DNA from 2 places in the Litoribacterium kuwaitense genome. Region 1 is predicted to be linked to the other one. Evidence: riboswitches for the same ligand, from Rfam matches in the RefSeq annotation. Region 1 holds a riboswitch; the other holds the start of a gene.

Region 1 (3,438 bases):
TCGTCTGCTCCGACGTGTGTGGGATTAACGAAATATGCAAAATTTGATTCTGAATCCCGAAAACTGTAAGACTTGTGCCGTCGACGGCCACTGATCCCTTCATAACCACATAACGCGAAAGGTCTTGCGTAAGCTCAATATGCAGATTAAGAGCATTTTGATCTTTCTCAACAGCAAGCACACGGCCTGTCCCATCGACATGACCACTGACAAAATGACCGCCAAATCGACCATCAGCCCGTAAAGATCGTTCGACATTAACGAGCGTACCTTCCTTAAAAGAGTCTAACGTCGTTGCTCGTAGTGTTTCTGGCATTACATCGAGCGTAACTGTTTTTTCGTGTATTGCCCGTACAGTCAAACAGACGCCATTGACGGCGACACTGTCGCCAAGCTGAATATCATTACAAATCTTGCGCACCTGAAGAATAAGCCCATACTCATCTTTGTCTGCGAACAGCTCTTTTACGATTCCGATTTCTTCAACAATTCCTGTAAACAACGCTTACACGCCTCCTCTGTATAAAACCACTTTGATATCTGATCCTAAGGTATCCACAGAATGAACCGATAGGGCGGGGGTTTCAGATAGGGATGGAATGCCCCTTCCTCCAAAAGCAGAAGGAGCGTTCGCGCCTCCAATTAACGTAGGCGCAAAGTAGGCGACGACACGTTGAAATTGTTTTTCTTGCAAAAAGCTAGCGAGCACTTCTGATCCACCTTCGACGTACACTGAGCAAATGTGATGCTGCCAAAGGATATGGAGCCAGTCGTGTAATTTTCTTGGGTGACTGCGAATGACGCGCACACCTCTGTTTTTAAGCGCTTTTTCTCGTGCTATAGGGGCTTCTTCAGATGTAATAACCCACGTCGGGGCCATTTGATCGATGACGACTTTGGCGTCTAAAGGGAGCTGCAAATGCGTGTCAAGGATAATACGCTCTGGATGTCGTCCTCCAGGGATGCGAGCAGTCAGCGATGGGTCGTCTGCGAGAATGGTGCCTATACCAACGACGATACCATCATGATCGTGACGCTCTTTCCAACCGTCATAACGTGCATGAGAAGACGTAATCCACTGGCTCTCTCCTTCGCTTGTCGCTATTTTTCCGTCAAGGCTGGCCGCAAATTTCAACGTAATAAATGGACGTTGATAGCGTATATGATGAAAAAATATGCGATTAAGCTCGCGCGCTTCGTCCTCCAACACACCTAGCGTCACATCAATACCGGCCTCATTTAGCTTTTCGATGCCACGCCCAGCAACCTCAGGGTTAGGATCTGTACAGGCGATGACGACACGTTTGACTTGATGTTGAATTAAGGCGTCACTACACGGAGGTGTGCGACCAAAGTGACTACATGGCTCGAGTGTGACATACATCGTCGCGCCGCAAGCATCTCCAGCAGCTCTTAGTGCATGAACCTCTGCGTGCGCGCCCCCGGCTCGTAAGTGAGCGCCAGTTCCAATGATTTTGCCTTCTTTGACTAAAACCGCGCCCACAAGCGGATTGGGCGATACTTGCCCACGTGCTTGACGAGCCAGCTGTAACGCCATATTCATATAATGCTCATCCGTCATCGATCTTTCCCCCCTGTTCTAAAGCACAAAAAACAAAAATAAAACCCCGAACGATATGTTCGGGGTGAAAAAGGCACAAATAATAATCATACGGTCAGAAAAACGCCGCCGCATGCTTTGCGTCACTAAAGAAGCCCAGCACAACTTCATTTTTCAAAAAATGAGGTGTACTGAACGACCTACCTTCTCCCATCCAGACTTTCACTGTCGGTCCCGGATTTTCACCAGGTCCACCGCTTTGCATGTGCAAAACGGGTCACGGACTGAGGATCTTAATTTAAAGATCCATCACCGCCGGTCGGGATTTTCACCCTGCCCCGAAGGTATTATTCTGTTGGATGCATACAGTATACGCTAATTTGTTACATGATGCTAGAGCAATGTATTTTATTTATTTTGTAATAATATACAGCGCAGCAACGAACCCCCACAGCAGCGAAGCTACCAGAAGGATGACAAACAAACGAATGTTTTTTTACGCATGCTCTTCAAGCGTCACAGAAGTCATGCGATCACCATTTTCATCGCCACCGCAACGTCTAATCCTTCGGTCACCTGACCAAACACAGTATGGACACCGTCTAGGTGAGGCTGTGGTTCATGCACGATAAAGAACTGACAGCTTCCTGTATCTTTGCCCGCATGCGCCATCGACAATGTCCCAGCGACATGTTTGTGCACGTTTTGCTCTGCCTCACATTTGATCGTATGTCCCGCATTCCCAGTTCCATTGCCGATCGGGCAACCACCTTGAGAAACGAAGCCGGGAATGACACGATGAAAAGTCAAACCATCATAAAAACCTTTTTTAATCAAAGTTTCAAAGTTTTCTACTGTGATGGGTGCTTCCTCTGGAAAGAGTTTAATTTTTATTTTTTGACCATTCTCCATTGTAATAACTGCCTGTTTCATATGCTTTTAATCTCCTTTTTATTAGATATTGCAGAGTGCTTTTGCTCAGATGTCCAAGGCTCGTCAAGCCGGATAAGGTCATCTAGCGTTTCTCTGCGAATGACGACTTTCGCTTCTTCCCCTTCCACAAACACTACGGCAGGTCGCGGGATACGGTTATAATGATTCGCCATAGCGTATCCATATGCGCCTGTACTAGGCACAGCTAAAACATCCCCAGCTTCACTTTTAGGCAATGATGCGTCCCAAATGAGCATATCACCAGTTTCACAACATTTTCCAGCAATCGATACGACCTCTTCAGCAGGTGCTGTCGGGCGTTTTGCCAAACAGGCTTCGTATTTCGCTTGATAAAGCGCCGGTCGTAAATTGTCACTCATTCCTCCATCAACGGAAACATACGAGCGGACGCCAGGGATATCTTTACGACTACCAATCGTATAAAGGGTCGTAGCAGCTTCACCGACAAGCGCACGCCCGGGCTCAATCCATATTTCCGGTATTTCCATTTGCGCAGCGTTGACACGGTCGAGTAAATGATCCAGCACATTGCCAAGCAGCTGATCGACCTCAAGTGGTGTATCTTCATTCGTGTAACGTATTCCAAAACCACCGCCAATGTTTAACACCGCTGGATTCTTACCGTAGATGTCCTTCCAGCGACTTAAAAGTCCGACGACTTTGTCCGTTGCGAGGAAAAAGCCATCGGGCTCAAAAATTTGTGAGCCGATATGCGAGTGAACCCCAAGCCAGTTTAAGTGCTCTGAATGTAGCGTAAATTCCAAGGCTTTGTCGGCTTGACCACTCATAATATCGAAGCCAAACTTTGAATCTTCTTGCCCGGTCAAAATATACTCATGCGTGTGTGCTTCAATTCCAGGCGTAACACGGAGAAGAACAGACACTGCTCGCTTTTTTTCTTCACAGATGCCGTCAAGAAGCGT
Region 2 (3,438 bases), on a different contig from region 1:
AGCTCGATCGCACACATGCAAAAATTGTCCAACATCTTAAAAACAATACAATAACATCCTAAATCCAGAAAGGTGATACACAAGATGAAAAAAGTAAACATAGGTATTATTGGCTGCGGAAACATTAGTCCGATTTATTTTGAAGCTGGACAAAAATTTGACATCTTAAACATTGTCGCTTGCGCTGACCTCGACTTAGAGAAAGCTCAAGAAATGGCAAAGCGATATAACGTTCCAAAAGCATGCTCAGTTGACGACATTCTTGCTGATTTAGAAGTTGAAATTATCATCAACTTAACCATTCCAGCGGCCCACGCAGACATTCATCGAAAGGCGCTTGAAGCTGGGAAGCACTCCTACGGTGAAAAGCCTTTGGCCATTGAGGTAGACGACGCAAAATCCTTAATCCGACTCGCTGAGGAAAAAGGACTGCGCCTCGGCTCTGCCCCGGACACCTTTTTAGGCGGAGGTCTTCAAACGGCTCGAAAGCTTATTGATGATGGTTGGATTGGCGCCCCGATTGCGGCTACTGCTTTTATGACGCATGAAGGACCGGAAATTTTTCACCCTGGGCCTGACTTCCTCTACCAGTATGGCGCGGGACCAATGTTTGATATGGGGCCTTATTATTTAACAGCACTTATCCACTTAATAGGGTCTATTCAACGGGTTACAGGGTCTACGGCTACACCTGTCAAAGAACGAATGGTTAAGAACGGACCGGATTATGGCCGCACGTTTCCTGTCGAAACACCAACGCATATTGCTGGTGTGCTCGACTTTGAAAATGGTGCAGTGGCAACACTTGTAACAAGTTTTGATGTTAAGGGGAGTAAACATCCATTTCATATTGAAATTCACGGTACCGACGGCTCTATGGTTGTTCCTGATCCAAACACCTTTGACGGACCTGTCTATGTAAAAAAATCACACCATAAAGCTTTTATCGAAGTGCCGCTTACTCATGGATTTACTGAAAATAGCCGAGGTCTAGGGGTATTGGATATGGCTTATGCAATTCAAAATGAGCGCGAGCATCGAGCTACAGGTAAATTAGCACTACACGTCTTGGAAGCGATCCATGGGTTCCATATAGCCTCAAACAACGAGAAGCATTACCATATGACGACAAAAGTCGAAAAGCCGACCGCATTTCCACTTGATCAGCCTGTCAACGGGTTAAAAGGATAAATGTCAGCAGTTCCAGTTTTCGCTATTTGAAGCAAAACACTGGACAAATAAAAGATTCACACATATGATGGTATTACAAATTTAAACTAAATCACATTTGAATATGGATCTTCGGGGCAGGTGAAAGTCCTGACCGGCGGTGACAGCCCGCGACTCCAATGAAGCGATGTTTCATTGGACTGATCTGGTGAAATTCCAGAGCCGACGGTAAAAGTCCGGATGGGAGAAGATCAAAATAAACGTGTACGCTCGTCGTGTATCCTTTTTTAAGGTTGCTGCTAGCGACAGGTTTATTTGGTCAGCTCTGTTTCCCCGTGAAGCAGAGCTGTTTTGATTTTCGAAGAAGCCGTATTCAACCGAAAGGGTTGAAGACACCAAGATGGAAGAAAAAACACGTCATCACATGTTCTGGCTCATTGTCCTCGGCGCTGCTTTTTGGGGTGCTACTCCCGTCTTTCGTATGTTTCTGTTGGAATCGATGACTTCTACACAAATTGTGCTTGTCGAGCATATCATTTTGGCACTTGTGACAGCACCAATCTTGTATAAGCATCGAAAAGAGCTGTCCCGTCTCAGTTTGAAGCACTTAGGTGCGCTGCTTTTTATCGCTTGGGGAGGCTCGGCGTTCGCATCGCTGCTATTTACAAACGGTCTCACTTATGGTGATATCAATTCTGTCTTGCTACTACAAAAAATGCAGCCCATCTTTGCTATTTTACTGGCAAGGATCGTCTTAAAAGAAAAATGGCCGCGTCGCTTTTCATTTCTTTTTCCAGTAGCCCTGATCGGAACATACTTTTTAACGTTCGGCTTTTCTCTGCCGCTGTCTGATTGGCGTGACGTGTTAAATATCGGTAGCTTATTTTCATTAGGGGCGGCTGTCCTTTGGGGAGGTTCCACAGTGATGGGACGTGTTCTTTTGACAACCCTCTCCCACGAAACAGTTACATCGTTGCGGTTTCTATTAGCGCTTCCCCTTCTCGCCATTTTAGCTTCATTTTCAGGAGAAGTTTGGGCGTTGCCTGCAGACTCGTTTGCACAGGCAATGATCGTCACCAACCTCGTGATTTCAGCGCTTATCCCAGGACTGTTCAGCATGCTTCTTTATTATAAAGGGCTTGGCACAATGAAAGCTTCTGTTGCGACATTAGCTGAATTAAGCTTTCCAATGACTGGCTTGCTCGTTAACTGGCTTGTTTTCCAACAAGTGGTTACACCTGCACAACTGCTCGGTTTTATGCTCATCTGGCTGTCTCTCTTCTTTCTGTCACGCCAAAAGGATGCTGCCCAGCCTGCTGAACAAATTCCAGCAGCAAAATCACTCGCAGCCTCTGCCCGATAAGATCGTGTCATAGAATATGTCTAGATGCTAAAAACAGCCTTTGCGACTGCTAGGCTGTTTTTTTCATTTAGATACAATCGTTTTGTCTAGCTCATTGATTAAAAGTACTACGCTATTATGGCTGCCGTTCAAAAGAGCTATATGTCTTCATCGGTTTTTCTTTTACGCCTTCAAAGATCAGTACAAAGGCACTGATGATATGCATAATCATGCCGACAAACGGAATCCAGGCGATACATGACGTTACAATCCCAAACAAACTGCCTGCTGTAGGACCGCCTTCTTTTCGTGCAATCGCAAGTGTAATAACATGAAGGATTAAGCCGACAAATAAAGGCGTGTAAAGAAAGCCTACGACGATCAAACCACCAAGAATCGGGATTCCAAGAAGAGCCTCATAAATCCCCGAAATCAATTTCATCAGCCGGTACCGTTGCATGATTAAGTAAATCCCCTTTCCACTCCACAGAAGCCACAAAAGCCCATCTATCATCGTTTCTACTATAGTATATACGAATCTAAATTGTATTTGGTTGCAAACCCTCTAAAATTTCTTTGTAACAAAATGAGGAAAAACGATAAAAAGCCAGCCATAAAACACTTAGGCTGGTCATTTTTATCGTGATTGATCTTATTAAAAGATTTAGAGCTGTAAAACATAATGGCATGAATACTTATTATCCCTGCATAGCAATTATAATTTTTCCGCGAGCGTGCCCCGTTTCACTTAAAGCGTGTGCTTTTTGCACTCCTTCACTTGATAACTCAAAGGTTTCTGCAATCAACGGACGAAGCGTCCCATTCTCTAAAAATTTTCCTAGTTCCTTGAGCTGTTCTCCATTTGGTTGTAACCAAAACCCACTTGCAGAAATTCCGGCGTTTTTAGCCTCATCAGCATCCGGTTG

What was found. A riboswitch is a leader RNA that binds a small molecule or an ion and turns the genes downstream of it on or off. The one in region 1 is predicted to bind FMN.
Region 2: it holds a riboswitch for FMN, as region 1 does, so the genes downstream of both, G4V62_RS09830 (DMT family transporter) here and ribD (bifunctional diaminohydroxyphosphoribosylaminopyrimidine deaminase/5-amino-6-(5-phosphoribosylamino)uracil reductase RibD) in region 1, are expected to answer to the same signal.

What each region holds. Positions count from the first base shown of each region.
Region 1 covers NZ_JAALFC010000001.1:226,710-230,147, reverse strand. Annotated here, with positions in the region: gene ribE (riboflavin synthase) at 1-502, opposite strand, end outside; gene ribD (bifunctional diaminohydroxyphosphoribosylaminopyrimidine deaminase/5-amino-6-(5-phosphoribosylamino)uracil reductase RibD) at 506-1,582, opposite strand; FMN riboswitch at 1,760-1,911, opposite strand; gene G4V62_RS01250 (peptidylprolyl isomerase) at 2,087-2,494, opposite strand; gene lysA (diaminopimelate decarboxylase) at 2,491-3,438, opposite strand, start outside.
Region 2 covers NZ_JAALFC010000016.1:7,000-10,437, reverse strand. Annotated here, with positions in the region: gene G4V62_RS09840 (glycoside-pentoside-hexuronide (GPH):cation symporter) at 1-62, shown strand, start outside; gene G4V62_RS09835 (Gfo/Idh/MocA family protein) at 85-1,191, shown strand; FMN riboswitch at 1,295-1,426, shown strand; gene G4V62_RS09830 (DMT family transporter) at 1,571-2,533, shown strand; gene G4V62_RS09825 (hypothetical protein) at 2,649-2,972, opposite strand; gene G4V62_RS09820 (NADP-dependent oxidoreductase) at 3,211-3,438, opposite strand, start outside.